2 regions of the Streptomyces sp. NPDC034037 genome follow, and region 1 is predicted to be linked to the other one. Evidence: predicted binding sites of a transcription regulator. Region 1 holds the regulator's gene; the other holds the start of a gene.
The links. The regulator HrcA, encoded in region 1, represses chaperone genes, less so after heat shock. The targets are predictions, from matches to a motif close to TTNGCACTCNGNNNNNCNGAGTGCNAA.
Positions count from the first base shown of each region.

Region 2: the regulator HrcA is predicted to act here: its motif matches at 9,546-9,572, upstream of groES (co-chaperone GroES).

Region 1 covers NZ_JBVISC010000001.1:816,870-831,920, reverse strand. Annotated here, with positions in the region: gene ACZ516_RS03775 (AMP-dependent synthetase/ligase) at 103-1,992, shown strand; gene ACZ516_RS03770 (HAMP domain-containing protein) at 2,096-6,214, opposite strand; gene ACZ516_RS03765 (SpoIIE family protein phosphatase) at 6,554-8,509, shown strand; gene hemW (radical SAM family heme chaperone HemW) at 8,982-10,214, shown strand; gene ACZ516_RS03755 (DUF3097 domain-containing protein) at 10,244-11,122, opposite strand; gene ACZ516_RS03750 (MBL fold metallo-hydrolase) at 11,158-11,898, opposite strand; gene hrcA (heat-inducible transcriptional repressor HrcA) at 12,132-13,148, shown strand; gene dnaJ (molecular chaperone DnaJ) at 13,149-14,285, shown strand; gene ACZ516_RS03735 (nitronate monooxygenase) at 14,620-15,051, shown strand, end outside.
Region 2 covers NZ_JBVISC010000008.1:146,554-161,604, forward strand. Annotated here, with positions in the region: gene ACZ516_RS26880 (GuaB3 family IMP dehydrogenase-related protein) at 43-1,167, opposite strand; gene guaB (IMP dehydrogenase) at 1,279-2,796, opposite strand; gene ACZ516_RS26890 (sigma-70 family RNA polymerase sigma factor) at 2,925-3,500, opposite strand; gene ACZ516_RS26895 (response regulator transcription factor) at 3,767-4,378, opposite strand; gene ACZ516_RS26900 (WhiB family transcriptional regulator) at 4,767-5,093, shown strand; gene ACZ516_RS26905 (LysR family transcriptional regulator) at 5,204-6,133, opposite strand; gene ACZ516_RS26910 (SDR family NAD(P)-dependent oxidoreductase) at 6,299-7,072, shown strand; gene groL (chaperonin GroEL) at 7,344-8,972, opposite strand; gene groES (co-chaperone GroES) at 9,091-9,399, opposite strand; gene ACZ516_RS26925 (polysaccharide deacetylase family protein) at 9,984-10,910, opposite strand; gene ACZ516_RS26930 (class I SAM-dependent methyltransferase) at 10,993-12,282, shown strand; gene ACZ516_RS26935 (class I SAM-dependent methyltransferase) at 12,356-12,943, shown strand; gene ACZ516_RS26940 (hypothetical protein) at 12,996-13,253, opposite strand; gene tsaD (tRNA (adenosine(37)-N6)-threonylcarbamoyltransferase complex transferase subunit TsaD) at 13,250-14,356, opposite strand; gene rimI (ribosomal protein S18-alanine N-acetyltransferase) at 14,349-14,831, opposite strand; gene tsaB (tRNA (adenosine(37)-N6)-threonylcarbamoyltransferase complex dimerization subunit type 1 TsaB) at 14,864-15,051, opposite strand, start outside.

The DNA of each region.
Region 1 (15,051 bases):
GCACGCGTACGACGAAGACATACGAAGACACACGAAGCAGCCGTAAGAAGCAGAAGCCGCCGCCAGCCAGTTCGCCGCACCGTCGTGGGCCCGGAGGATGTCGTGAGCGACACACAGACCTTGATCGAGAACCGTCCGCCCTCCGTGGCGCACCTCTTCCTGGAGCGCGTGGCGGCCACGCCGGACGCCGAGGCCTACCGCTACCCCGTGCCGGCTCCTTCCGGCGAGGGCCCCGACGAGTGGAAGTCGCTCAGCTGGGGGCAGGCCGCCGAGCGTGTCTACGCCATCGCCGCGGGCCTGATCGAGCTGGGGCTGAGCCCCGAGGACCGGGTCGCCCTCGCCTCCTCGACGCGCGTCGAGTGGATCCTCGCCGACCTCGGCATCATGTGCGCCGGCGCGGCCACCACGACCGTCTACCCGCAGACCAACGCCGAGGAGTCCGCGTTCATCGTCGCCGACTCCGGCAGCCGGGTGCTGATCGCGGAGAACGCCGCACAGCTGGCCAAGGCGCGCGAGAAGCGGACCGAGCTGCCCGAGCTGCGCCACGTCGTGGTGATCGACGCCGAGGGCGCGGGCCCCGCCGAGGGCGACCCCGAGGGCTGGCTGCTCACGCTCGCCGAGCTGGAGGCCCGGGGCGCCGCCCACCTGGAGAAGAACCCGGCCGCCGTCAAGGAGCGGGTCGCGGCGATCTCCAAGGACCAGCTCGCCACGATCATCTACACCTCCGGCACCACGGGCCGCCCCAAGGGCGTGCGCCTGCCGCAGGACAACTGGTCGTACATGGCGAAGGCCATCGCGGCGACCGGCCTGCTCGGCCCCGACGACGTGCAGTACCTGTGGCTCCCGCTCGCGCACGTCTTCGGCAAGGTGCTGACCTCCGGGCAGATCGAGCTGGGGCACGTCACCGCCGTCGACGGCCGCGTCGACAAGATCATCGAGAATCTGCCGGTGGTGCAGCCGACGTACATGGCCTCCGTGCCCCGCATCTTCGAGAAGGTCTACAACGGCGTCGCCGCCAAGGCCCGGGCCGGCGGCGGAGCCAAGTACAAGATCTTCCAGTGGGCCGCCGAGGTGGCCCGCGAGTACGCGAAGGTCAGCCAGGACAACTTCCGCAGGACCGGCACGGCCTCGGTGCCCTTCGGGCTGCGCGCCAAGCACCGGGCCGCCGACGCGCTCGTCTACTCCAAGCTGCGCGAGGCCTTCGGCGGACGGCTGCGCGCCGCGGTCTCCGGGTCGGCCGCGCTCGCGCCGGACATCGGGTACTTCTTCGCGGGCGCCGGCATCCACGTCCTGGAGGGGTACGGCCTGACCGAGACCTCCGCCGCCTCCTTCGTCAACCCGGGCGAGGCCTACCGCACCGGCACGGTCGGCAAGCCGCTGCCCGGCACCGAGGTGCGCATCGCGGACGACGGCGAGATCCTGCTGCGCGGCCCCGGCATCATGGAGGGCTACCACGGGCTGCCGGACAAGACGGCCGAGGTGCTGGAGTCCGACGGGTGGTTCCACACGGGCGACATCGGCGAGCTGTCCGTCGACGGCTACCTGCGGATCACCGACCGCAAGAAGGACCTCATCAAGACGTCCGGCGGCAAGTACATCGCGCCCGCCGAGGTCGAGGGCCAGTTCAAGGCCGTGTGCCCCTACGTCTCCAACATCCTGGTGCACGGCGCCGACAAGAACTACTGCACGGCGCTCATCTCCCTCGACGAGCCCGCGATCCTCGGCTGGGCCGAGGAGAACGGCCTGGGCGGCAAGTCCTACGCCGAGGTCTGCGCCGCCCCCGCCACGGTCGAGCTGATCGAGGGCTATGTGCGGCAGCTCAACGAAGGCCTCCAGCGCTGGCAGACCATCAAGAAGTTCCGCCTCCTGCCGCGCGACCTGGACGTCGAGCACGGCGAGCTGACCCCCAGCCTCAAGCTGAAGCGCCCGGTCGTCGAGCGGGAGTACAAGCACCTGATCGACGAGATGTACGCGGGTTCGCGCGAGGCCTGAGCGATCGGCCCCGCCCGTCGCGGGCGAGGCCTGAGCCGCCGGCCCCGCCCGTCTCGCGGTCCGGGAACCCGGAAAGCCGGCGCCGCGCACCGGCCGAGGGGCCTCAATCGGCGGCCGGCGGCACGGCTCGCTCTCCTCGGGCGCCGGCCTGCTCCGGCAGGACGGGCGCCGCGTCGGCCGGCGCGGGCCGGCCGTCGGGCGCCGCGTCCCCGGGGTCGAGCAGGGCGCAGACGACGCCGAGGAGCTGGTCCACGTCCACGGGCTTGGGCACGTACTCGGTGGCGCCCCGGGAGATGGCCTTCTCGCGGTCGCCCGGCATGGCCTTGGCGGTGAGGGCGACGATGGGCAGGCCCTGCCAGCGGGGGCTGCGGCGGATGGCGGCCATGGTCTCGTAGCCGTCGAGCTCCGGCATCATGATGTCCATCAGGACGAGGTCGACGTCCGGGTTGCGCTCCAGGGTCTCGATGCCCTCGCGGCCGTTCTCCGCGTACAGGACGGGCATGCCGACGCGGCTGAGCACATGGGTCAGCGCGAAGACGTTGCGGATGTCGTCGTCGACGATGAGCACCTTGCGGCCCGGCAGCAGGCGCCCCGCGCTCCCCGCCTTCCACTCCTCCAGCTTGGTCGGGGTGGGCCAGCCGTCGGGTTCGGGGTCGGGAGCGGTGTGCGGCCGCGGCGCGGCGGGTTCCCGCTGCTCGGGCGGCTGCTGGGCGCACGCGGCGGCGTAGGCGACGGCGGCCGCGCCGTGGCCCGGGTGCACCACCGGCACGTACAGCGAGAAGGTGGAGCCCTGGCCGGGGCGGCTCTCGGCGGTGATGCGGCCGCCGAGCAGGCCCGCGATCTCGCGGCTGATGGACAGGCCGAGGCCGGTGCCGCCGTACTTGCGGTTGGTGGTGCCGTCGGCCTGCTGGAACGCCTCGAAGATCGCCGGCAGCTGCTCGGCCGGGATGCCGATGCCGGTGTCGCTGACGGCGAAGCAGAGCACGTCGTCGCCGGCGTGGGACGCCCCCTCGCCCGCGCTGTCCCCGGCTCCGGCACGGTCGTCCCGGACGCGGCTGACCCGCAGTTCGACGCGGCCGCCCGCGGTGAACTTGACCGCGTTCGACAGGAGGTTGCGCAGGATCTGCTGGAGGCGCTGCTCGTCGGAGAACATCTCGGGCGGCACGTCCTCGTCGACCACCACCTCGAAGGCCAGACCCCGGTCGAGGGTGAGCGGGCGGAACGTGGCGTGGACGTAGTCGAGGACCTTGATCAGCGGCAGCCTCTTCGGGCGTACGTCCATCCGGCCCGCCTCGATCTTCGACAGGTCCAGGATGTCGTTGATGAGCTGGAGGAGGTCCGAGCCCGAGCGGTGGATCGTCGCCGCGAACTGCACCTCCTGGTCGGAGAGGTGGTCGTCGGGGTTGTCGGAGAGCAGCCGGGCCAGGATCAGCAGGGAGTTGAGCGGCGTGCGCAGCTCGTGCGACATGTTCGCGAGGAACTCCGACTTGTACTGGGAGCTGGTGGCGAGCAGCGCCGCCTTCTCCTCCAGCTCGGCGTTCGAGCGGCGCAGCTCCGCCTGCTGGCGCTGGAGTTCGTCCGAGCGCTCCTGGAGCTGGGTGGCCAGGCGCTGCGACTGGCCGAGCAGTGACTCCGTACGGGAGTTGGCGATGATGGTGTTGATCGCGACGCCGATGGTGTTCACGAACTGGTCGAAGAAGGCCAGGTGGACGTCGGAGAAGCGGGAGAACGTCGCCAGCTCGATCACGCCGAGCAGCTTGTCCTCGAAGAGGATCGGGATGATCACGACGGTGGCGGGGGCGGCGTCCCCGAGCCCCGAGTGGATCTTGATGTAGTCCGGCGGCACCTCCTCGACCAGGATGCGCTTCTTCTCCTGGGCCGCCTGGCGCACCAGCCCCTGCGCGGGCATCCCGCCGGTGTCCACCACCGCGTCCTGCGCCGCGCCGTACCCCGCGATGAAGGCGAGGCCCTTCGCGGTGACCTGCGTGGGCGCCGGGGACTCGGCGGCGTCCGGGTCGGCCAGGAAGAAGGCGCCGTACTGGGCGTTCACCAGCGGGGTCAGCTCGCGCAGGATCAGGTCGGCGACCTCCATCAGGTCGCGGTGGCCCTGCATCAGGCCGGCGAGGCGGGCGAGGTTGGACTCCAGCCAGTCCTTGGCGCGGGTGGTCTCCCGGAGGTTGGAGACCATGAGGTTGATGTTGTCCTTCAGCTCGGAGACCTCGCCGCGCGTCTCGACGGTGATGGCCCGGGTCATGTCGCCCTGGGCGACGGCGGAGGCGACCTCGGCGATGGCGCGGACCTGGGTGGTGAGGTTCAGCGCCAGCTCGTTCACGTTCGTCGTCAGGCGCTTCCAGGTGCCGTAGACGCCCTCGACGCGCGCCTGGCCGCCCAGCTGGCCCTCGGAGCCGACCTCGCGGGCCACCCGGGTGACCTCCGAGGAGAAGGAGGACAGCGTGTCCACCATGGTGTTGATGGTGGTCTTCAGCTCCAGGATCTCGCCGCGCGCGTCCACGTCGATCTTCTTGGACAGGTCGCCCTGCGCCACGGCGGTCGCGACCTGCGCGATGTTGCGGACCTGGCCGGTGAGGTTGTCCGCCATGTAGTTGACGTTGTCGGTGAGGTCCTTCCAGACCCCCGACACCCCGAGCACCTGCGCGCGGCCCCCCAGCCTGCCGTCCGTGCCGACCTCGCGGGCCACCCGCGTCACCTCGTCGGCGAAGGCGCGCAGCTGCTCCACCATGGTGTTGACGGTGTCCTTCAGCTCCAGGATCTCCCCGCGCGCCGACACCGTGATCATCTTCGACAGGTCGCCGTTGGCGACGGCGGTGGTGACCTGGGCGATGTTGCGGACCTGCGAGGTGAGGTTCGACGCCATGAAGTTGACGTTGTCGGTGAGGTCCTTCCATACGCCGGACACGCCCCGCACCTGGGCCTGACCGCCCAGATTGCCCTCGGTGCCGACCTCGCGGGCGACGCGGGTGACCTCGTCCGCGAAGGCGGAGAGCTGGTCCACCATCGTGTTGATCGTCGACTTCAGCTCCAGGATCTCCCCCTTCGCCTCCACCGTGATCTTCTTGCCGAGGTCGCCCTGGGCGACGGCCGTCGACACCAGCGCGATGTTGCGCACCTGCGAAGTGAGGTTGTCGGCCATGAAGTTGACGTTGTCCGTGAGGTCCTTCCATACGCCGGACACGCCCCGCACCTGGGCCCGGCCGCCCAGATTGCCCTCGGTGCCGACCTCGCGGGCGACGCGGGTGACCTCGTCCGCGAAGGCGGAGAGTTGGTCGACCATCGTGTTCACCGTCGACTTCAGCTCCAGGATCTCGCCCCGGGCGTCGACGGTGATCTTCTGGCTCAGGTCGCCGTTGGCGACGGCGGTGGTGACCTGGGCGATGTTGCGGACCTGTGAAGTGAGGTTCGACGCCATGAAGTTGACGTTGTCGGTCAGGTCCTTCCACACACCGGACACGCCGCGCACCTGGGCCCGGCCGCCCAACTGGCCCTCCGTGCCCACCTCGCGGGCCACCCGCGTCACCTCGGCGGCGAAGGCGGACAGCTGCTCGACCATGGTGTTCACGGTCAGCTTCAGCTCCAGCAGCTCGCCGGTCGCCTCCACCGTCACCGTACGCGTCAGGTCGCCCTGCGCCACCGCCGTGGTCACCAGGGCGATGTCCCGCACCTGCGCGGTGAGCCGCGCCGCCATCGTGTTCACGGCCTCGGTGACATCGCGCCAACTCCCCGAGAGGCCGCGCACCTTGGCGCGCCCGCCGAGCCGCCCCTCGGTGCCGACCTCACGGGCGACCCGCGTCACCTCGCCGGTGAACAGGGAGAGCTGGTCGACCATCGTGTTGACGGCGCGGCCGAGCCCGCGCAGGTCGCCCCGCAGCTCCCGGCTGCCGTCGTGCAGATCGACGCGCTGGGTCAGGTCGCCGCCCGCCACGGCGTTCAGCACCCGGGTGGCGTTGGCGGCCGGGGCGACCAGCGCGTCGAGCAGGGAGTTCACCTCCTGGACCCGGCCCGCCCACCTGCCCTGCCCGGGGCTCGGGTCGAACCGCTCGCCCAGGCGGCCGTGCCGGATGATCTCCCGGCGTACGCGGACCAGTTCGGCGTCGAAGTGGAGCGAGCGGTCGAGCAGTTCGTTGAAGACCGCGTACAGCTCGGCGGTGATGCCCTCGCCGACGGGGGCGACCTTGGTGAAGGCCCCGTCCCGCGCGGCCCGCAGGGCGGCGAGGAGCGGGCGCAGTTCGGCGGCACCGGCGGCACCGCCGACCCCTGAGTATCCGGCGGGGGCAGCGGTGTCGGCGGCCCCGAAGTCCCCGGAGCCCCCGGCGGTGGTCGCGGTCACGGTGGCGGTCTCCAGGGCGGGCTCGGCCGTCGCGGGCGCGGGGGAGGTGGCAGCGGGTGCCGACGCCGCGATCCGGCCGGAGGCGGGCCCGGGCATAGCACGGTTGTCACTCATGGCGGCCCACTTCGGTAACTCGGTGCTTATGGGCGCGGCCAGTCTGTCACCCTGGCGGTGTCGCCTGAGGCGTAATCACCCGAACTGCTCAGGAGCGCAACCGTGGGGTCCATTCCGATGCAACGGGAGACCGAATTCGGTGCTTCCGCCGAGAATCAGGCCCGCCCCGGACCACCGGCGGTGGTGCGCACCTCCCTGCCCGGAAACCCCCTGGCACCCGCCGCCGCCCGCCGGTTCGTGCGCGCGGCGCTCGCCGACTGGACCGAGCTGGGGGTGCCCGCGGCCGCCGGGATCACCGTACGCCTCACCGACGACGCGGTGCTGCTGGTCAGCGAGCTGGTGACGAACGCCGTCGTGCACGCGGGCACCGCCGTCGAACTGCTGTGCCGTCTCGACGGCGCCGTGCCCGGCGAGGACCCCGAGACCCTCGTCATCGAGGTCTCCGACCACCACCCCTCCCGCGCGCTGCGCAGCGAGCAGGGACCGCCGCCGCCCGGCACCCCCGAGTACGGCCGAGGCCTGCAACTGGTCGCCACGCTCTCGGAGTCCTGGGGCATCACCTACCGCACGGGCACCAAGACCGTCTGGGCGCGGCTGCCCGTCCAGGGGGCCGGTGCGGGGCACGAGAGCGAGTCGTACGCCGGTGAGCAGGCGGCGCTGGGCGGCCTGCGCACCGACGAGATCCTCGCGCCCCTGCCCAAGCGGGTCACGCACGACACGGAGTGGGTGGGCCGCGGCGCGCTCAGCTTCCTCGCCGAGGCGTCCGACCTGCTGGCCGGGCAGTTCGACGAGGACCTGGTGGCCGCGCTCGCGGGACAATTGCTCGTCCCGCGCCTCGCCGACTGGTGCGCGATCTGGCTGGAGGACGCCTCGGAGGGCCCGGGCCGCGCGGCCACCGGGGCGCCGGGCGCGCGGCTCGCCCGCGTCTGGCACACCAGCGAGCACCGCATAGAGGAACTGCGCCGCGTCCTGGAGAAGGACCCGCCCCAGCTGCCCGAGGCGACCGGCTCGGGCGCGTTCCCGGTGCGCTGGCCGGGCGAGGCGCTGGGCGGCGAGCCGTTCGGCACGGCGCTCGGGTACCGCCTGATCGCGGGCGGCCGGGCGCTCGGCACACTGGTGATCGGCCGGGCGGGATTCGCCCCGCCCGCGGCCGTGCACCGCGCACGGGCCGGGGACGTCCCCTTCCCCGACGAAGTCACCGGCCTGGTCGAGGACTTCAGCCGGCGCGTCGCGCTCGCCGTCAGCACGGCCCGCCGCTACCAGCGGCAGGCCAACATCAGCCAGATCCTCCAGCGGGGCCTGTTGCCCAGCAAGGTCGCGCAGATCCCCGGCGTGCAGAGCGGCCTGGTGTACGAGCCACGGGACAAGGGCGGGCCCGGCGGCGACTTCTACGACGTGTTCCAGGCGGGCGAGGGGCGCTGGTGCTTCGCCCTCGGCGACGTCCAGGGCAAGGGGCCCGAGGCCGCCGTCGTCATCGGCCTCGCCCGGCCCTGGCTGCGGCTGCTCGCCCGCGAGGGCTACCAGGTCGCCGAGGTCCTCGACCGCCTCAACCAGCTGCTCCTCGACGACGCGACCGAGGCGGCGGACGCGGCGGCCGCCGTCGTCGCCGTCGCGGGTGGCCAGGGCGTGTCGCCCGACGGCCCCACCTCGCGCTTCCTCTCCCTCCTCTACGGCGAGCTGGTCCCCTACGAGGGCGGCGTGCGCTGCACCATCGCGTGCGCCGGGCACCCGCTGCCGCTGCTGCTCTCCCCCTCGGGACAGGTGCGGGCGGCGGCCTCCCCGCAGATGCTGCTCGGCGTCATCGACGACGAGACGTACACCAGCGAGAGCTTCGAGCTGCGCACCGGCGACACCCTCCTGTGCGTCACCGACGGGGTGACCGAGCGGCGCTCCGGACGCTCCCAGCTCGACGACGGCGACGGCCTCGCCCAGGCCCTCGCGGACTGCGCGGGACTCGACGCGGGGCTGGTAGCGGAGTGGATCCGACAACTCGTGCACGAGTTCTCGGAGCGGCCCCCGGACGACGACGTGGCACTGCTGGTGCTCCGGGCGAACTAGACCGGGCCGGGTGGATGGGCGGGGCGGACGGGCCGGGTGGAGGGCCGGTGCACGGAGCAGGCCGGGCGGGTGGGTCGGGCGGATGGATCAAGGCGGACGAGCCGGTGGACGGGCCGGACGGATGGGCCCGGGTGGATGGGCCGGTGCACGGAGCAGGCGGGTGGACGGGCCGGGTGGAGGGAGCAGGCGGACGAGCCGGCGGACGGACCAAGGCGGACGAGCCGGCGGACGGACCAAGGCGGACGAGCCGGTGGACGGGCCGGTGCACAGAGCAGGCGGGTGGACGAGCCGGGTGGATGGGCCGGGCGGATGGATCAAGGCGGACGAGCCGGTGGACGGACCAGGCGGACGGGCTGGTGCACGGAGCAGGCCGGGTGGACGGGCCGGTGCACGGAGCAGGCGGGCCGGGCGGTGGGGTGGGTCGGTGCGGAGGGGCGCCGGGTGTGGTCCGGCGGTGCGGGACAATCGACGTATGCCTTCCGCACTGCCCGATGGTGAGCCCATGCCCGAGGACGGGGCGCTGCCCGCGTCCGCCCTGGACGGCGCGGCCTCCCGCCCTCTCGGCTTCTACCTGCACGTTCCGTACTGCGCCACGCGCTGCGGCTACTGCGACTTCAACACCTACACCGCGACCGAGCTGCGCGGCTCCGGCGGTGTGCTCGCCTCGCGCGACAACTACGCCGACACCCTGACCGACGAGGTGCGCCTCGCGCGGAAGGTCCTCGGCGACGACCCCCGCCCGGTGCGCACCGTCTTCGTCGGCGGCGGTACGCCGACGCTGCTCGCCGCCCGTGACCTCGTACGGATGCTCGCCGCCGTACGGGACGAGTTCGGGCTCGCGGACGACGCGGAGATCACCACCGAGGCGAACCCGGAGTCGGTCGACGCGGCCTACCTGGCGGAGCTGCGGGAGGGCGGCTTCAACCGGGTCTCGTTCGGCATGCAGAGCGCGCGGCAGCACGTGCTGAAGGTGCTCGACCGCACGCATACGCCCGGGCGGCCCGAGGCGTGCGTCGCCGAGGCGCGGGCGGCCGGCTTCGAGCACGTCAACCTCGACCTGATCTACGGCACGCCGGGGGAGAGCGACGACGACTGGCGGGCCACGCTGGACGCGGCGCTGGGCGCCGGACCCGACCACATCAGCGCCTACGCCCTGATCGTGGAGGAGGGCACGCAGCTGGCCCGGCGCATCCGGCGCGGGGAGGTGCCGATGACGGACGACGACGTCCACGCCGACCGGTACCTGATCGCCGACGAGGCGCTGAGCGGCGCCGGCTTCGCGTGGTACGAGGTGTCCAACTGGGCCACCTCCGAGGCGGGGCGGTGCCTGCACAACGAGCTGTACTGGCGGGGCGCCGACTGGTGGGGGGCCGGGCCGGGGGCGCACAGCCACGCCGGGGGCGTGCGGTGGTGGAACGTGAAGCACCCGGGGGCGTACGCCGCCGCGCTCGCCGCGGGCAGGTCGCCCGGGGCGGGGCGCGAGGTGCTCTCCGCCGAGGACCGGCGGGTCGAGCGGATCCTGCTTGAGCTGCGGCTGCGCGAGGGCTGCCCGCTCTCGCTGCTGCGGGAGGCCGGTCTGGCGGTATCGCGCAAGGCACTGGCCGAGGGACTGCTGGAGGCCCGCCCCTACGCGGACGGGCGGGCCGTCCTCACGCTCCGGGGCCGGCTCCTGGCGGACGCGGTGGTGCGGGACCTGGTCGACTGAGGGGAGCCGTCCCGGCGGCGGAGCCGCCCTCAGGGCAGCGTGACGAAGTCGATCAGCTCCTCCACCCGGCCGAGGAGCGCCGGCTCCAGGTCCTTGTAGCTGCGCACCGAGCCCAGGATCCGCTGCCAGGCCGCACCCGTGTTCGGCGGCCACCCCAGCGCCTCGCACACGCCCGTCTTCCAGTCCCGCCCCCGCGGGACCCGCGGCCACGCCTCGATGCCCACCGAGGCCGGTCTCACCGCCTCCCACACGTCGATGTAGGGGTGGCCCACCACCAGCGCGTGCTCGCCGGTCACCCGTGCCGCGATGCGGGACTCCTTGGACCCGGGGACGAGGTGGTCCACCAGGACGCCGAGGCGCGCGTCGGGGCCGGGGGAGAAACCGGCGACGATCGCGGGGAGGTCGTCGATGCCCTCCAGGTACTCCACGACGACGCCCTCCACGCGCAGGTCGTCGCCCCAGACCCGCTCGACCAGTTCCGCGTCGTGCCGGCCCTCGACGTAGATGCGCCCGGCGCGGGCGACCCTGGCCCGCGCCCCGGGCACGGCCACCGAGCCGGACGCGGTGCGCGCGGGGCGTACGGGAGCGGCGGCCGCAGCCGAGGCGGGGCGGACCAGCGTGACCGTCCTGCCCTCCAGGAGGAAGCCCCGCGGCTCCATCGGGAAGACGCGGTGCTTGCCGAAGCGGTCCTCCAGCGTCACCGTCGGCCCCTGCGCCGTCTTCTCGCAGCGGATCACCGCCCCGCAGAACCCGGTGCCCACCTCCTCCACCACGAGGCCGGCGTCCGCCGCCACCTCGGGAACGGCCTTCGGCTTCTTCCAGGGAGGCGTCAGGTCGGGAGAGTACAGGCGGCGCTGCGGGCCCGTGGGGCCCTCGGCGGGGTGGCGGCGGGAGACGGGTGGGCGCATTTTCCCGACGATAGGAAGAGAGCGCGGACGGACCGCTACGACACGCCGAATCGGGCCGCCAGTGTGGCGCGCTGCGCACGGACAAAAGCGGCATCCACCACCGCACCGTGCCCCGGCACGTACCGCGCGTCCTCGCCGCCCAGCGCGAGCAGCCGGTCCAGCGCCGCCGGCCACCGCCCCGGCACCGCGTCCGGCCCCGCCTGCGGTTGGCCCGACTCCTCGACGAGGTCGCCGCAGAAGACGACCTCCCGCCCGCCGTCCGCCGCGGGCACCAGGACCGCCAGGTCGTGCCCCGAGTGCCCGGGGCCGACGTTGGCGAGCAGGACCTGGCGCCCGCCGAGGTCCAGCGTCCACTCGCCGCACACCAGGTGGTGCGGACGGACCAGGAGGTCGGCGGCCTCCGCCGCGGCCTCGGGGTCCACGCCGTGCCGCACCGCGTCCGCGCGCAGCTCCTCGCGGCCCTCGGCGAGGACCGTCTCGATGCCGACCGCGCCGTACACCTCCACGCCCGCGAACGCCGCCGCCCCGAGGACGTGGTCGAAATGGGGGTGCGTCAACGCGAGATGCGTCACGCGCCGCCCGCCGCCGAGGAGCTCCCTCGCCCGCGTCCGCAGCGCCGCGCCCTCGGCCAGGCTCGACCCCGCCTCGATCATCAGGGCCGCGTCGGCACCGACGACGAGCCCCGCCGTGCAGTCCCACACCGGCAGGCGGCACCGCCCCACACCAGGTGCGAGCCGTTCCCAGCCCGCCGCTTCCCATGCCGGCTCCACATCCATACGGTGACGCTAGCCGGTGCGCGGCCCCTCGGCAGCCTCCGACGAACCCCCGACGAACGTCCGGCGGACCCCCGGCGGACCCCCGGCGGGCCCCCGGCGGACCAAGGTGGGGTCCGGCCTTGCCGGGCCCGTACCCCACGGCCGTACACTGAGCCTTTGACAAGCTGGCACTCACCCGCGTTGAGTGCCAGAGCGGGGAACACCGCGACGGATGACGGCTGGAGGTGTGCGCGATGCTCAGTGAACGCAGGCTCGAAGTGCTGCGCGCCATCGTCCACGACTATGTCGGGACGGAGGAGCCCGTCGGCTCCAAGGCGCTCACCGAGCGGCACAGTCTCGGCGTCTCCCCGGCCACGGTGCGCAACGACATGGCGGCGCTGGAGGAGGAAGGGTTCATCGCCCAGCCCCACACCAGCGCCGGGCGCATCCCGACCGACAAGGGCTACCGGCTCTTCGTCGACAAGCTCGCCGGCGTCAAGCCGATGACCGCCCCCGAGCGCCGCGCCATCCAGAACTTCCTCGACGGCGCCGTCGACCTCGACGACGTCGTGGGGCGTACGGTGCGGCTGCTCGCGCAGCTGACCCGGCAGGTCGCCGTGGTGCAGTACCCCTCGCTGACGCGCTCGACCGTGCGTCACGTGGAGCTGCTCTCGCTCGCGCCGGCGCGCCTGATGCTCGTACTGATCACCGACACCGGCCGGGTCGAGCAGCGCATGATCGACTGCCCGGCGCCCTTCGGGGAGACGTCGGTGGCCGATCTGCGGGCCCGGCTCAACAGCCGGGTCGCGGGGCGCCGCTTCGCGGACGTGCCGCAGCTGGTGCAGGACCTGCCCGAGGCATTCGAGACCGAGGACCGCGGCACGGTCGCCACGGTCCTCTCCACCCTCCTCGAAACGCTGGTCGAGGAGACCGAGGAACGGCTGATGATCGGCGGAACCGCCAATCTCACCCGCTTCGGACACGACTTCCCCCTCACGATCCGGCCGGTGCTCGAAGCCCTTGAGGAGCAGGTCGTGCTCCTCAAGCTGCTCGGCGAGGCCACGGATTCGGGCATGACCGTACGGATCGGTCATGAGAACGCCCATGAGGGCCTCAGCTCCACCTCCGTGGTCTCGGTCGGCTACGGTTCGGGCAGCGAGGCAGTCGCGAAACTAGGCGTGGTCGGACCGACCCGCATGGACTATCCGGGAACGATGGGAGCAGTACGCGCAGTGGCACGTTACGTCGGACAGATCCTGGCGGAGTCGTAAGTGGCCACGGACTACTACGCCGTACTCGGCGTGCGCCGCGACGCTTCCCAGGACGAGATCAAGAAGGCCTTCCGGAGGCTGGCGCGTGAGCTTCACCCGGATGTGAATCCGGACCCGAAGACTCAGGAGCGCTTCAAGGAGATCAACGCCGCCTACGAGGTGTTGTCGGACCCGCAGAAGAAGCAGGTCTACGACCTCGGCGGCGACCCGCTGTCCCAAGCGGGCGGCGGGGGCGCGGGCGGCTTCGGCGCCGGTGGCTTCGGCAACTTCTCCGACATCATGGACGCGTTCTTCGGGACGGCGTCGCAGCGCGGGCCGCGCTCGCGCACGCGCCGTGGCCAGGACGCCATGATCCGGCTGGAGATCGACCTCGACGAGGCCGCCTTCGGCACCACCAAGGACATCCAGGTCGACACGGCGGTCGTCTGCACGAGCTGCAGCGGCGAGGGTGCCGCGCCGGGGACGTCCGCCCAGACCTGTGACATGTGCCGCGGTCGCGGCGAGGTGTCGCAGGTCACGCGGTCCTTCCTCGGGCAGGTCATGACCTCGCGCCCGTGTCCGCAGTGCCAGGGCTTCGGGACCGTCGTGCCGACGCCCTGCCCGGAGTGCGCCGGGGACGGCCGCATCCGGTCGCGGCGGACGCTGACCGTCAAGATCCCCGCAGGTGTCGACAACGGCACGCGGATCCAGCTCGCGGGCGAGGGCGAGGTCGGCCCCGGCGGCGGCCCCGCCGGCGACCTCTACGTCGAGATCCATGAGCTGCCGCACGCCGTCTTCCAGCGGCGCGGCGACGACCTGCACTGCACGGTCACCATCCCGATGACCGCGGCGGCCCTCGGCACGAAGGTGCCGCTGGAGACGCTGGACGGCGTGGAGGAGATCGACATCCGGCCGGGCACGCAGTCCGGCCAGTCGGTGCCGCTGCACGGGCGCGGTGTCACGCATCTGCGGGGCGGCGGGCGCGGTGACCTCATCGTGCACGTCGAGGTCCTCACGCCGACGAAGCTCGACGCCGAGCAGGAGCGGGTGCTGCGGGAACTCTCCCAGCTGCGTGGCGAGGAGCGGCCCACCGGGCAGTTCCAGCCGGGGCAGCAGGGGTTGTTCTCGCGGCTGAAGGACGCGTTCAACGGGCGGTAGCGCCTGGAGCTGGGTCACTGTGTCCCCGGGTGGTTGTTCCGTGCCCGGGGGCGCCCTGCTTTTCCCGTGCGGGTCGGCTTTTGGTTGCTCGCGCCCCGCGGCGGAGCCGCACGTGTCACAGCCCCGCGCCCCTGATGGGACTTCCCGTGCGGGTTGTGGGTGGTTGCTCGCGCCGTTCCCCGCGCCCCTTACGGGGTTGCTCGCGCCGTTCCTCGTGCCCCTTACGGGGTTCTCGCTTCCCGTGGCGGAGCCCGCGTGTGGCGGGCTCGTGGCCCTTGCGGGGGGCTGTGGGGTGGCGTTCGGTGGGGTGGGTGGGGCATGGCACGATGCTTGTATGTCCTCCGTGCTGACCGAGCTCTGCCGCCATCCGATCGTGCAGGCCCCCATGGCGGGCGGTGCGTCCTGTCCGCGGCTGGCCGCGGCCGTCTCCGAGGCCGGGGGGCTGGGATTCCTCGCCGCCGGGTACAAGACCGCCGACGGGATGTATGAGGAGATCAAGCAGGTCCGGGGGCTGACCTCGCGGCCCTTCGGCGTCAACCTCTTCATGCCGCAGCCCGACACCGCCGACGCCGCCGCGGTCGACGTCTACCGCAGCCAGCTCGCCGGCGAGGCCACCTGGTACGACACCCCGCTCGGCGACCCCGACAGCGGGCGCGACGACGGCTACGACGCCAAGCTCGCCATCCTCCTCGACGACCCCGTGCCGCTCGTCTCCTTCACCTTCGGCTGCCCCACCCGCGACGTCCTGGACTCCTTCGCCCGCGTC
Region 2 (15,051 bases), on a different contig from region 1:
GCGTCCGGGCCCTTCCACGACGTCACACGAGCGGCGCGCGCGTCACCGCTTGTGCTGCGCGTCCGCGACCGTCACCTCGACGCGCTGGAACTCCTTGAGCTCGCTGTAGCCCGTCGTCGCCATGGCACGGCGCAGCGCGCCGAAGAAGTTCATCGAGCCGTCGGGGATGTGCGAGGGGCCCGTGAGGATCTCCTCGGTCGTGCCGACGGTGCCGAGGTGGACCTTCTTCCCGCGCGGCACGTCCTCGTGGACGGCCTCCATGCCCCAGTGGTGGCCCTTGCCGGGCGCGTCCGTGGCGCGGGCCAGCGGGGAGCCCACCATGACGGCGTCGGCGCCGCAGGCGATGGCCTTGGGCAGGTCGCCGGACCAGCCCACGGCTCCGTCGGCGATGACGTGGACGTACCGGCCGCCGGACTCGTCCATGTAGTCGCGGCGGGCGGCCGCGACGTCGGCGACGGCGGTGGCCATCGGCACCTGGATGCCGAGGACGTTGCGCGTGGTGTGCGCGGCGCCGCCGCCGAAGCCGACCAGGACACCCGCGGCGCCGGTGCGCATCAGGTGCAGGGCGGCGGTGTAGGTGGCGCAGCCGCCCACGATGACCGGCACGTCGAGTTCGTAGATGAACTGCTTCAGGTTCAGCGGCTCGGCGGCGCCGGAGACGTGCTCGGCGGAGACGGTGGTGCCGCGGATCACGAAGATGTCCACGCCAGCGTCCACGACGGCCTTGGAGAACTCGGCGGTGCGCTGCGGGGAGAGCGCGGCGGCGGTGACCACGCCGGAGTCGCGCACCTCCTTGATGCGCTGCCCGATGAGGTCGGCCTGGATCGGGGCGGCGTAGATCTCCTGGAGGCGCCGCGTGGCGGTCTCCGGGTCCAGCTCGGCGATCTCGTCCAGCAGCGGCTGCGGGTCCTCGTAGCGCGTCCAGAGGCCTTCGAGGTTCAGGACGCCGAGGCCGCCCAGCTCACCGATGCGGATGGCGGTCCGCGGCGAGACCACGGAGTCCATGGGGGCCGCCAGGAAGGGCAGCTCGAAGCGGTAGGCGTCGATCTGCCACGCGATCGAGACCTCCTTCGGGTCGCGGGTGCGCCGGCTCGGTACGACGGCGATGTCGTCGAAGGCGTACGCGCGGCGGCCGCGCTTGCCGCGCCCGATCTCGATCTCAGTCACGTTGTGGGGCCTTTCCCTCTTGGTCTGCCTGTCCAGTATCCCCGACACACACGCAAGGGGCGGCCCCGGTGAGCCGGGACCGCCCCTTCACGCGCGCGTGGAGCCGGAAGACTACTTGTGACGGCTGTAGTTCGGCGCCTCGACCGTCATCTGGATGTCGTGCGGGTGGCTCTCCTTGAGGCCCGCGGACGTGATGCGCACGAAGCGGCCGTTGGCCTGGAGCTCGGGGACGGTGCGTCCGCCGACGTAGAACATCGACTGACGCAGGCCGCCGACCAGCTGGTGGACGACCGCGGAGAGCGGGCCGCGGTAGGGCACCTGGCCCTCGATGCCCTCGGGCACCAGCTTCTCGTCGGAGGCGACGCCCTCCTGGAAGTAGCGGTCCTTGGAGAAGGAGCGCTGGTCGCCGCGCGACTGCATGGCGCCGAGCGAGCCCATGCCGCGGTAGGACTTGAACTGCTTGCCGTTGATGAACATCAGCTCACCGGGGGACTCCTCGCAGCCGGCGAGCAGCGAGCCCAGCATGACCGTGTCCGCGCCGGCGACGAGCGCCTTGGCGATGTCTCCGGAGTACTGCAGGCCGCCGTCGCCGATGACCGGGACACCGGCCTCCTTGGCGGCGAGCGAGGCTTCGTAGATGGCCGTCACCTGGGGGACGCCGATACCGGCGACGACACGCGTCGTACAGATGGAGCCGGGGCCGACACCGACCTTGATGCCGTCGACACCGGCGTCGATCAGTGCCTGGGCGCCCTCGCGGGTGGCGATGTTGCCGCCGATGACGTCGACGCCCGGGGCGTCGGACTTGATCTTGGCGACCATGTCGCCGACGAGGCGGGAGTGGCCGTGCGCCGTGTCGACGACGATGAAGTCGACGCCCGCGGCGACCAGCGCCTGGGCCCGCTCGAAGGCGTCGCCCGCGACGCCGACGGCGGCGCCGACCAGGAGCCGGCCCTCGCCGTCCTTGGCGGCGTTCGGGTACTTCTCGGCCTTCACGAAGTCCTTGACCGTGATGAGGCCCTTGAGCACGCCCGCGTCGTCGACCAGCGGCAGCTTCTCGATCTTGTGGCGGCGCAGCAGCTCCATGGCGTCCACACCGGAGATGCCGACCTTGCCGGTGACCAGCGGCATCGGCGTCATGACCTCGCGCACCTGGCGGCCGCGGTCGTTCTCGAAGGCCATGTCGCGGTTGGTGACGATGCCCAGCAGCCGGTCGGCCGCGTCGGTCACCGGGACACCGCTGATGCGGAACTTGGCGCAGATCGCGTCGGCCTCGGCGAGCGTCGCGTCCGGGTGCACCGTGATCGGGTCGGTGACCATGCCGGACTCGGAGCGCTTGACCAGGTCGACCTGGTTGGCCTGGTCGGCGATGGAGAGATTGCGGTGCAGCACGCCGACGCCGCCCTGGCGCGCCATGGCGATCGCCATCCGCGCCTCGGTGACCTTGTCCATCGCGGCCGACAGCAGCGGAACGTTCACCCGCACGTTCTTCGAGATGTACGAGGAGGTGTCGATCTGGTCGGGCGCCATGTCCGACGCGCCCGGCAGCAGCAGCACGTCGTCGTAGGTCAGCCCCAGTGTCGCGAATTTATCGGGCACCCCAGTCGAAGAACCGCTGTTTGCAGTCATGACACCTTCCCCAAATGGCCTTGATCGGTGCGGATGTCCATGCTAACGGGAACGAGGAGTGTCTCATTCCACGATCAAGATCATCGGCATTCTTTGGACGTTCGTACGGCAGCACGCCGTACGACGGCTCACTGCTCGGCCAGGGCCCGCAGCCGGCTCAGCGCCCGGTGCTGGGCCACGCGCACCGCTCCCGGGGACATGCCCAGCATCTGGCCGGTCTCCTCGGCCGTGAGGCCGACGGCGATCCTGAGCAGCAGCAGCTCGCGCTGGTTCTCCGGGAGGTTGGCGAGGAGCTTCTTGGCCCACTCCGCGTCACTGCTGAGCAGGGCGCGCTCCTCGGGGCCGAGCGAGTCGTCGGGCCGCTCGGGCATCTCGTCGGAGGGCACGGCGGTCGAACCGGGCCGGCGCATGGCCGCCCGCTGGAGGTCGGCCACCTTGTGCGCGGCGATCGCGAAGACGAACGCCTCGAAGGGGCGGCCCGTGTCCTTGTAGCGCGGCAGGGCGAGGAGTACGGCGACACAGACCTCCTGCGCCAGATCCTCCACGAAGTGCCGCGCGTCACCCGGCAGCCGGGACAGCCGGGCGCGGCAGTAGCGCAGCGCGAGCGGGTGCACGTGTGCGAGAAGGTCGTGCGTGGCCTGCTCGTCGCCCTCGACGGCGCGAAGGACGAGGGCACCGATCACCGTCGTCTTGTCATCGCGCATCGGTCCATGGTGCCTTGACGGCGGCTGATCCGCGGCACCGCGTCCGTAGTTGTGCACTGAAGCGTTATGAGCAGGTGCGCCGGAACTCATCTCCTGCGCCCTCCCCTCCCGCTCGATCGACTCGTCCCCGAGGAACTCCACACCTCAAGGATGCGGCATCGGCCGCGAAGCGACACCCACCGCTCCCGAGGAGGGGTGCGGCGGGCGTCCGCCGCCCCGCCCACCGCGTGGCGGGCGGGAGGCGTCGCGCCCCCGCCGCGGCACACTCAGCGGACCAGGCCCCAGCGGAAGCCGAGCGCCACCGCGTGCGCCCGGTCCGAGGCGCCGAGCTTCTTGAACAACCGCCTGGCGTGCGTCTTCACCGTGTCCTCGGAGAGGAACAGCTCGCGTCCGATCTCCGCGTTCGACCGGCCGTGGCTCATGCCCTCCAGGACCTGGATCTCCCGCGCGGTGAGCGTGGGCGCGGCGCCCATCTCGGCCGAGCGCAGTCTGCGCGGGGCGAGCCGCCAGGTCGGGTCGGCGAGCGCCTGCGTGACCGTCGCGCGCAGTTCGGCGCGCGAGGCGTCCTTGTGCAGATAGCCGCGGGCACCGGCGGCCACCGCGAGCGCGACCCCGTCGAGGTCCTCGGCGACGGTGAGCATGATGATGCGCGCACCGGGGTCGGCGGACAGCAGCCGCCGGACGGTCTCCACGCCGCCCAGACCGGGCATGCGTACGTCCATCAGAATCAGGTCCGAGCGGTCGGCGCCCCAGCGGCGGAGGACTTCCTCGCCGTTGGCCGCCGTCGTCACACGCTCGACGCCGGGCACGGTCGCGACCGCTCGACGGAGCGCCTCTCGGGCAAGCGGGGAGTCGTCGCAGACGAGGACGGATGTCATGACTGTCCTCCGCGGCTCTCACAGCTGCTGCGCGTCACCTTGAGCCTCCAGGCTGGTACATATTCGTCACCTGTGCGGTTGACGCTCTCGGACACCTGCCCGAGCGCTTTTCCTTCAACCGCCTCGCACTCTCAACGACGGTCACCCGAAAGAGTTACGGGGCAGTCAGCCATCTTCGGCACTCTACGTGAGGGCCCGGACACAGAGCAGAGCGTGCGGCACACCCTCAAGGTTTCATCACAACCTATGCCCCATTTAGCTCCTTTTCTTCCCTTTTATCGGTGTCTGTGGCTAGATTCGCAATGAGTCATATTTTCATCTCCTTAGACAGTAGATGTACGGTCATGGGCACCGTACCCGCGTCAGAACGGCTTCAAGGGGAACAGCAATGGCAGATTTCTCCCGCCTTCCCGGACCGAACGCAGATCTCTGGGACTGGCAGCTCCTCGCCGCCTGCCGCGGGGTCGACAGCTCGCTCTTCTTCCACCCGGAGGGCGAGCGGGGTGCCGCGCGCAGCGCGCGAGAGAACTCCGCCAAGGAGGTCTGCATGCGGTGCCCGGTGCGTGCGGAGTGCGCCGCTCACGCGCTCGCGGTGCGCGAGCCGTACGGCGTGTGGGGTGGGCTGACCGAGGACGAGCGCGAGGAGCTGATGGGGCGGGCGCGCCATCGCCTCGTCAGGGCGTCCGCGCCCGGCGGAGCGGTCTCACCGCACTGAGCGAGCGCGTCTCGCCGTACTGAAGGAACGTTTCTGCACAGGGGCCGTGGGCCCGTTCAGCACAGCGGCCGTGGCCGTTCTGCACAGCGCCCGTGGGCCCGGCGCGCGGATCAGCGGGCCGCCGCGCGCGCCAGGTGGTCCAGCGTGGCGGCGACGGCCGGCACCTGCGCCAGGTCCGGCAGCGTGAGCGCGACGATCTCCCGCCGCACGACCGGTTCGACCGTCACCGTCCGGGCGCCCATGGGGCGCACCGACTCGATCGCCAGCTCGGGCAGCACCGCCACCCCGAGGCCGGCGCCGACCAGGCCGATCACCGCCGGATAGTCGTCGGTGGCGAAGTCGATCCGGGGCACGAAGCCGGCCCCCTCACAGACCTCCACCAGCTGCCGGCGGCAGCGCGGGCAGCCCGCGATCCACGACTCGTCGGCGAACTCCCCGATGGTGACGGCGTCCGCACCGGCGAGCCGGTGCCCCTCGGGCACGAGGCCGACGAGCCGGTCCGCGAGCAGCGGGCGCACGACGAGGTCGTCCCAGTCCTCGGCGGCGGGCGCGCCGTCCGCCTTGCCCTGAGGGGCCTCGCTCCGGGCCGCGTACCGGAAGGCGAGCGCCACGTCGCAGTCGCCCTCGCGCAGCATCTCCACCGAGCGCGGCGGTTCGGCCTCCACCAGGGAGACGCGCGTCCCGGGATGGGCCGCGCGCAGCGCCGCGAGGGCGGCGGGCACCAGCGTCGAACTGCCGCTCGGGAAGGAGACGAGCCGGACCCGGCCCGCGCGCAGGCCCGCGATGGCGGCCACCTCCTCCTCCGCGGCGGTGAGGCCCGCGAGGATGCCCGCGGCGTGCCGGACCAGCGCCTCGCCCGCCTGCGTCAGGCGCATCTCGCGGCCGGTGCGGATCAGCAGCGGCGTACCGGTGGACGATTCGAGGGCCTTCATCTGCTGGCTCACGGCGGGCTGGGTGCAGCCGAGCTCGCGGGCCGCGGCGGAGAAGGAGCCGGTGGCGGCCACGGCGCGCAGGACACGGAGGTGACGGGCCTCGATCATCCTTCGAGCATAAGCGTTGCTTGGGCCCGGCGTGAAATATCGCCCCGCGCCTTTGGGTGGCGGTCGCCCGATCTGCGGGCGCGCGGGTACGGCGCGCGGTCTCGTGACCCGGGGTCATGGCGTGCGGCCGGCCCGGCGGTGGCCGAATCTCACTAGCCTTGGTCCATGACTACGGCTCTGATTACGGGATCAACCGCCGGCATCGGCGCCGCCTTCGCGCGCCGCCTCGCCGGTGACGGCCACAACCTCGTCCTGGTGGCGCGTGACACCAAGCGGCTGCGCGAACAGGCGACCGAGCTGCACGACCGGCACGGCATCGAGGCGGAGGTGCTCACCGCGGACCTGTCGACGGACAGCGGCATCGAAGCCGTCGAGAAGCGGCTCTCCGACCGCAGGGACGCCGTCGACCTGCTGATCAACAACGCCGGGTTCGGCAACAAGGGCCGGTACCTGGAAGTGGCGATGGCCGACGAGCTGACCATGCTCAAGGTGCACTGCGAGGCGGTGCTCCGGCTGACGTCGGCGGCCGCGGAGTCGATGCGGGAGCGGGGCCGGGGCGGAGTGGTGAACGTCGCGTCGGTGGCGGCGTTCGTGCCGCGCGGGACGTACGGCGCCTCGAAGGCGTGGGTCGTGCAGTTCACCCAGGGCGCGGCGAAGGACCTGGCGGGCAGCGGGGTGCGGCTGATGGCGCTGTGCCCCGGCTTCGTCCGTACGGAGTTCCACGAGCGGGCCGGGATGGGGACGTCCAACATCCCCGACTGGATGTGGCTCGACGCGGACAAGCTGGTGGCGGCGGGGCTCGCCGACCTGGCGCGGGGGCGGACCGTCTCCGTGCCCGATCCGCGCTACAAGGCCCTGATGGGCCTCGTGAAGGTGACGCCGAGGTCCCTTCTGGGTGGCGTCACGTCCCGCACGGGCCGCAAGTACGGGCCTCAATAGGGTCTTGTTTCCGGGCCCTCGCGTCTGCCGGGCTGGTGTGTGTTCACCGGCTGCGGGCCGTGGTCCGTCCTCGCGCAGTTCCCCGCGCCCCTTCCAGGGGCGCTACACCTGACGCCGTTCAGGGGCGCGGGGAACTGCGCGACCGGCCAGGAACAGGCCCGCACCCGGCGAAGTCGGCGCAACCCGGCAGACGCGTCCCCGAAAAGGCCGAGGCCCGGCTCCCCCTGGGCGACAAGGGGAGCCGGGCCTCGGCGCTCAGCGAGAGCGCAGGTCAGTGCGAGTGACCGTGGCCGTGGCCGTGGCCCGCGTCGCCCTCGTCCTCGGCCGGCTTCTCGACGACGAGCGTCTCGGTCGTCAGCAGCAGCGAGGCGATGGACGCGGCGTTCTCCAGCGCGGAGCGCGTGACCTTGACCGGGTCGATGACGCCGGCCTTGACCAGGTCGCCGTACTCGCCGGTCGCGGCGTTGAAGCCGAAGCCCTTGTCCAGCTCGGCGACCTTGGAGGTGATGACGTAACCCTCCAGGCCGGCGTTCTCGGCGATCCAGCGCAGCGGCTCGACGGCGGCGCGGCGCACGACGGCGACACCGGTGGCCTCGTCGCCCTCCTTGCCGAGGTTGCCCTCGAGGACCTTCACGGCGTGGACGAGCGCGGAGCCACCACCGGAGACGATGCCCTCCTCGACCGCGGCGCGGGTCGCGGAGATGGCGTCCTCCAGACGGTGCTTCTTCTCCTTCAGCTCCACCTCGGTGGCGGCGCCGACCTTGATGACGCACACGCCGCCGGCCAGCTTCGCGAGGCGCTCCTGGAGCTTCTCGCGGTCCCAGTCGGAGTCCGTGGCCTCGATCTCGGCCTTGATCTGGTTGACGCGGCCCTCGACGTCGGCCTTGTTGCCGCCGCCGTCGACGATCGTGGTGTCGTCCTTGGTGATGGTGACGCGGCGGGCGGTGCCGAGCACGTCCAGGCCGACCTGGTCGAGCTTGAGGCCGACCTCTTCGGCGATGACGGTGGCACCGGTGAGGGTGGCCATGTCGCCGAGCATCGCCTTGCGGCGGTCGCCGAAGCCGGGGGCCTTCACCGCGACGGCGTTGAAGGTGCCGCGGATCTTGTTCACGACCAGGGTCGACAGGGCCTCGCCCTCGACGTCCTCGGCGATGATCAGGAGCGGCTTCGAGGAGTTGGCCTGGATGACCTTCTCCAGCAGCGGCAGCATGTCCTGGATGGAGGAGATCTTGCCCTGGTGGATCAGGATGTACGGGTCGTCGAGGACGGCCTCCATACGCTCCTGGTCGGACACCATGTACGGGGACAGGTAGCCCTTGTCGAAGGCCATGCCCTCGGTGAAGTCGAGCTCCAGGCCGAAGGTGTTGGACTCCTCGACGGTGATGACACCGTCCTTGCCGACCTTGTCCATCGCCTCGGCGATGAGCTCGCCGACCTGCGGGTCCTGGGCGGACAGACCGGCGACGGCCGCGATGTCGGCCTTGTCGTCGATCGGACGGGCGGTGGCGAGGAGCTCCTCGGAGACGGCCTTGACGGCGGCGTCGATGCCCTTCTTCAGGGCGGCCGGGGAGGCGCCGGCGGCGACGTTGCGCAGGCCTTCCTTGACCAGGGCCTGGGCGAGCACGGTGGCGGTGGTGGTGCCGTCACCAGCGATGTCGTTGGTCTTGGTCGCCACCTCCTTCACCAGCTGGGCGCCGAGGTTCTCGTACGGGTCCTCGACCTCTACCTCACGGGCGATGGTGACGCCGTCGTTGGTGATGGTCGGGGCGCCGAACTTCTTGTCGATGACGACGTTGCGGCCGCGGGGGCCGATCGTCACCTTGACCGTGTCGGCAAGCTTGTTGACGCCGCGCTCAAGGGCGCGACGGGCGTCCTCGTCGAACTTCAGGATCTTCGCCATGGGAGCGATTCAGCCCTCTCGAAAACTCGGGTTAACGAGCCGCGCCCCTCGCCGCCCGGCAATCAGCGGGGTGACCAGGGGCGCAGCTCAAAGCAAATCTGCTGGTGAAGCAGGTGAACTACTTCTCGACGATCGCGAGCACGTCGCGGGCCGAGAGGACGAGGTACTCCTCGCCGTTGTACTTCACCTCGGTGCCGCCGTACTTGCTGTACAGCACGATGTCGCCGGTCTTCACGTCGAGCGGCAGGCGCTCGCCGTTCTCGAAGCGGCCCGGGCCCACGGCCAGGACGACGCCCTCCTGGGGCTTCTCCTTGGCGGTGTCCGGAATGACCAGGCCGGAGGCCGTGGTCTGCTCGGCGTCGAGCGGCTGGACCACAATGCGGTCCTCGAGCGGCTTGATGGCAACCTTGGAGCTGGTGGTCGTCACGTTCCGGTCTCCCCCTTCGGAGATCTCACGGGGTTAACAGTCTGAGGTGTGGCGACCAGGTGGATCCGTCGTCGCGGGTGCCGGACCTGCCCGTCGCTGTTGGCACTCTCCAACGGGGAGTGCCAGAAGCGAGACTAGGACGGCGATTAGCACTCGGTCAAGCGGAGTGCCAATCCACTGCGCGGCGCTTTACGGGGACGGGGCGCTCCCCGGCCCCGGGGGCAGGGGTGTGGCCCTGTCCGGACAACGTGCTGCGCGGCCCCGAAGTTCCTCCGACGGCTCGGCGCGTCGACGGGGCGCGTCCGTGCGCTCGGCGCGGGGCGGCTCCGGAGCGCCGGTGCGGGGCATCCCCGTACGCCCGGCGCGGGGCGGCATCGGATCGCCGGGGCGGGGGCGCCCGCAGTGGTCGGCGCCCGGGTCGCCCGTGCTCCCCCGGCCGCGCGCAGGCATCTTCTCGGCGGCTTTCCTGCCCAGGCGTTCGATCGGGTCCACCGACTCCGCGCAGGACACCAGCGGCGCGGGCGCGAGTACTCCGCACAGCAGGGCCCCCACGAGGAGGCGGCGGCGCACCCGCGCCCGCCGGGTCACAGGTAGTCCTCCAGCCTGGCCACCGCGTAGCCCTTGGCCGTGACCGTCTTCATGGCCCGGCGGACCATGTCGGGCATGGTGCCCTTCCAGTCCTCGTGGCCCCGGAAGTGGGTGAGGAGGATGTCGCCGGGGTGCAGGTCGCGGTCCCACTCGCGGTAGTCCATGCGGTCGGCGAAGACCTCCGCGTTCCACAGCGGCACCGCCTTGATGCCGCAGGACTTGGCGGCGCGCAGCGTGTCCCGGTTGTAGTTGCCGTACGGCGGCCGGAAGAGCTCCGGCCGCTTGCCGTAGCGCTTCTCGATGACGTCCTGCATGCCGCAGATCTCGCGGCGCTGGCGTGCGTAGGAGAGTCCTGGCATGTAGCGGTGGTTGAGGGTGTGGTTGTTCAGGGAGACCCCGCGGTCGCGCATCTTCGTGAAGTAGCCGTAGTCCTCCTTGACGAGGTAGTCGCTGAGGAAGGCGGTGTACGGGATCCGCAGGTCGCTCATCATCCGCAGGAACGCCGGGTCCTTCTCGGCCCCGTCGTCGATGGTCAGGAAGACGACCTTCTTCTTGGTCGGGATCGTCGTGAAGACCGGCGGCAGCTTCGACTGCCCCTTGACCTCGAAGCCCCGGCGGGTCTTGAGCCGCGGCTTGGTCGCGGGCGGGGCGGGCGCGGTCAGCGGGGTCCTCGCCAGGCCCCAGCGCTTGGCGGCCGTGACCCGGGCGGCATGGGCGGCGCCGAGTTGCTGGGCGTAGGAGTGCAGGGCCCGGGCGGGCGGCGCCTGGAGCGGCTGCTGGCCGTGAGCGGGCCGCACGGCATCGGATCCGCCCCCGGAGGCGCAGCCGGAGGCGATCGCCGTGACGGTCAGCGCCGCGAGCGCGACACGCGACCGATTCTTCCGCCTTACGGCGCATTCTTCGTTTTGTCGTACGAGTTGCATGGCGCCGGATCCTCGCAGCCCGGGGCCCGCTTCCCGGGCCGACACCGCCACCCGCCGCGCACCATCCACCGACTGGCCCACAATGGGGCGGGTGAACGACCCGAACACGCCGCCCGGCCCCGACGCCAGCGCTGTCACCGCTGCCCCCGCTGCCCCCTCCACCGGCGACACCGGCCCCGGCGACCCGCTCGCCGCCTTCGCCGCCCTGCGCACCGAGGCGGGCCGGGCCCTGCTCGCCGAGGTCCGGGACGTCGAGCCCGCGCAGGAGCTGGCCGCCGCCACCCGGCTGCGCCGCGAGCACCCGGCGCCGCTGGTCTCCGCCGCCCTGGCCCAGGCCCGCCTGCGCCGACGGGCGGCGGCGAAGTTCGGCGCCGAGGACGCGGCCCGGATGTTCTTCACGCCCAACGGCGTCGAGCAGTCCACCCGCGCCTCCGTCGCCGCGCACCGCGCCGCGCGCTTCAAGGCGCTGGGCGTGCGCTCCCTGGCCGACCTCTGCTGCGGCATCGGCGGTGACGCCATCGCCCTGGCGCGGGCCGGCATCTCGGTCCTCGCCGTCGACCGGGACCCGCTGACCTGCGCCGTCGCCCGCGCCAACGCGGAGGTACTCGGGCTCGCCGACCTCATCGAGGTGCGCGAGGCCGATGTCACGGACGTGGACACAGCGGCGTACGACGCGGTGTTCGTGGACCCGGCGCGCCGCTCCTCCAAGCGTGGCCGCATCTTCGACCCGGAGTCCTACTCCCCGCCGCTGTCCTGGGCCGTCCGGACGGCGCTCGGGGCCCCGCGCGCCGCCCTGAAGATCGCCCCCGGCATCCCGCACGAGGCGATTCCCGCCGAGGCGGCGGCCGAGTGGATCTCGGACGGCGGCGACGTCAAGGAGGCGGTGCTGTGGTTCGGCACGGACGCGCCCGCCTCGCACCGCGCGACGCTCCTGCCGCGGAACGTCTCGCTGTGGAGCCCGCTGGCCACGCTGCTGCCCGACCCCGAGGTGCGGCCCGTGGGGCGGTACCTGTACGAGCCCGACGGCGCCGTCATCCGCGCGCACCTGGTCGCCGAGGTCGCGGCCCGGGTCGAGGGCGGACTGATCGACGCGACCATCGCGTACGTCACGTCCGACGCGCTGCACGCGACCCCCTACGCGGCGGCGTACGAGATCACCGATCAGCTCCCCTTCGGCGTGAAGAAGCTGAAGGCCCTGCTGCGGGAGCGGGAGGTCGGCGTCCTGACGGTGAAGAAGCGGGGCTCGGCGGTGGAGCCGGAGGATCTGCGCCGCAAGGTGAAACCGCAGGGCAAGAACGCGGCGACAGTCTTCCTCACGCGGGTGGCGGGCGCCCCGGCCATGCTGATCGGCCACCCGGTGCCCACCGACTGAGCGGCGCCGGCCGAGGGCCGACCGGGGCGCGGTTTCCCCGCACCCCTTCGGCCCCCTCTGGCAGGCTCACGCCATGCCTTTCGACCACAACGACCACTACCACCGGCTGCTCCTGCGCGCGCTGCCGCCGGGCGGCCGCACCGCCCTCGACGTCGGCTGCGGCACCGGCCGCTTCGCCCGGCGCCTCGCCGCACGCGGCTACACGGTCGACGCGCTCGATCCGTCCGCCGAGGTCATCGCCGAGGCCCGGGCGCTGGGCGGCGGACCCCGGTTCCGGCGGGCGGACGTGACCGAAGGGGACCTGCCCGAGGGGCATTACGACGTCGTCACCTGCCTGGCGAGCCTGCACCACATGCCGTTCGCCACCGTCACCCGGCTGCGCGACGCCCTCGCGCCGGGCGGCACCCTGCTCGTCCTCGGCTGCTACTCCGGGATGACGTGGTGGGACCTCGCGGCGTCGCCCGCCAACGCCGTGGCGCGGCTGGCGGTGTACATGGGCGAACGCCTGCGCGGCACCCGCCCGCCCCCGCTCAGGGCGCCGGTACGGCAGCCCGACATGACGCTCCCCCGGATCCGCGCCGAGGCGGCCCGCCTCCTGCCCGGCGCCGGCGTGCGGCAGCTGCTGTTCTGGCGGTACCTGCTGACGTACCGCAAGACGTGAGCGTCAGGCGTCGGCCATCAGGCGTCGGGCGTCGGGCGTCGGGCGTCGGGCATCAGTCTGCGTCCACCGGCTCGAACCGCCAGCGGTGCGCCGCGCGGGCCACCAGCTCCGGCGCCGGGTCCGGCAGCTCCGGGAGGTCGGCGTCGTACGCGGCGTCCCACCAGGTGATGACGAGGACCCGGTCCTGCGGGGCGCGGAAGTGCTCCCGCCGCAGCGGCGCGGCGTCGAACCGCTGTGCCCGCGCCCACGTCAGCAGCTCCGCGCCCCGCCCCTCGGCGGCCCGGGCCTCCCACATCAGCGCGACGGTCACGAGTACAGGTTCTCCTTGCTGACCTCGTGCACGTGGTCGTGGGAGTGCGTGTGCCCCGGCACGTGCGGCTCCGTCACCGGCAGCGAGGAGTCGGCCGACAGGTCCCACGAGGAGGCCGCGCGGTTGCGGGCCACCATCTCGGCGCCGAGGGCCGCGACCATCGCGCCGTTGTCCGTGCACAGCTTGGGGCGCGGCACGCGCAGCCGGATCCCGGCCTTCTCGCACCGCTCCTGGGCGAGCGCCCGCAGCCGCGAGTTGGCGGCCACGCCACCGCCGATCATGAGGTGGTCGACGCCCTCGTCCTTGCAGGCCCGCACGGCCTTGCGGGTGAGCACGTCGACGACGGCCTCCTGGAAGGACGCCGACACATCGCGCACCGGCACGTCCTCGCCCGCGGCCCGCTTGGCCTCGATCCAGCGGGCGACGGACGTCTTGAGCCCGGAGAAGGAGAAGTCGTACGCCGGGTCGCGCGGCCCGGTGAGCCCGCGCGGGAAGGCGATGGCGTTCGGGTCGCCCTCGCGCGCGTACCGGTCGATGACCGGGCCGCCGGGGAAGCCGAGGTTCAGCACCCGCGCGATCTTGTCGAAGGCCTCGCCCGCCGCGTCGTCGATGGTCGAGCCGAGCGGCCGCACGTCGGAGGTGATGTCGGCGGAGAGCAGCAGCGAGGAGTGGCCGCCGGAGACCAGGAGCGCCATGGTCGGCTCGGGCAGCGGCCCGTGCTCCAGCTGGTCCACACAGATGTGCGAGGCGAGGTGGTTGACGCCGTACAGCGGCTTGCCGAGGGCGTACGCGTACGCCTTGGCCGCCGAGACGCCCACGAGCAGCGCGCCCGCGAGCCCGGGACCGGCGGTCACCGCGATGCCGTCGAGGTCCTTCGCGCTCACCCCCGCTTCCTTCAGGGCACGCTCGATGGTCGGCACCATCGCCTCCAGGTGCGCGCGGGAGGCGACCTCGGGAACGACACCGCCGAAGCGGGCGTGCTCGTCGACGCTGGAGGCGACGGCGTCGGCGAGCAGGGTGGTGCCGCGGACGATGCCGACACCGGTCTCGTCGCAGGAGGTCTCGATGCCGAGGACGAGGGGTTCGTCGCGCGAGTCAGCCATGAATCTCGGTTCCTTGTACGCCGGATACGGGGGTGGAGGGATCGGTGCGGCGCATGACCAGGGCGTCCACGTTGCCGGGCTGGTAGTAGCCGCGCCGGAAGCCGATGGGCTCGAAGCCGAAGCGCTCGTAGAGCTTCTGCGCCCGGGTGTTGTCGACCCGCACCTCCAACATGACCTCGGCGCACTCGAAGGCGGTCGCGGCCTGGAGCAGGTCGGTGAGCAGCCGGGCGCCGAGCCCGGTGCCCCAGTGGTCGCGGGCGACGGCGATGGTCTGGACGTCGGCGAGGTCTCCCTGGGCGGCGAGCCCCGCGTACCCGACGAGGCGCTCGCCGGCCATGGCGACCACGTAGCGGCGGGTGGCCCGCGGTCCGCGCGCGTGGGCCAGCTCGGACCAGAACATGCCGCGCGACCAGGCGTCGTCCGGGAACAGCTCCTTCTCCAGGGCGAACACCGCGTCGATGTCCCACCAGCGCATCTCGCGCAGCGCGACGGCCGCGTTGACGTCGCTCACTTGGGGGTGACCACCTTGTAGTTCTTCGGCACCTGCGCGTCGGGCCGGCGCAGGTACAGCGGCCGGGGCTCCAGGAGCGCCTCGCCGGCGGCGAGCTTCTCGGCGGCCAGGGCCGCGAGCGCCGCGGCCGAGACGTGCTCGGGGGCGCGGGCGTCCGGGAAGACGTCGGGGTAGAGCAGCGCGC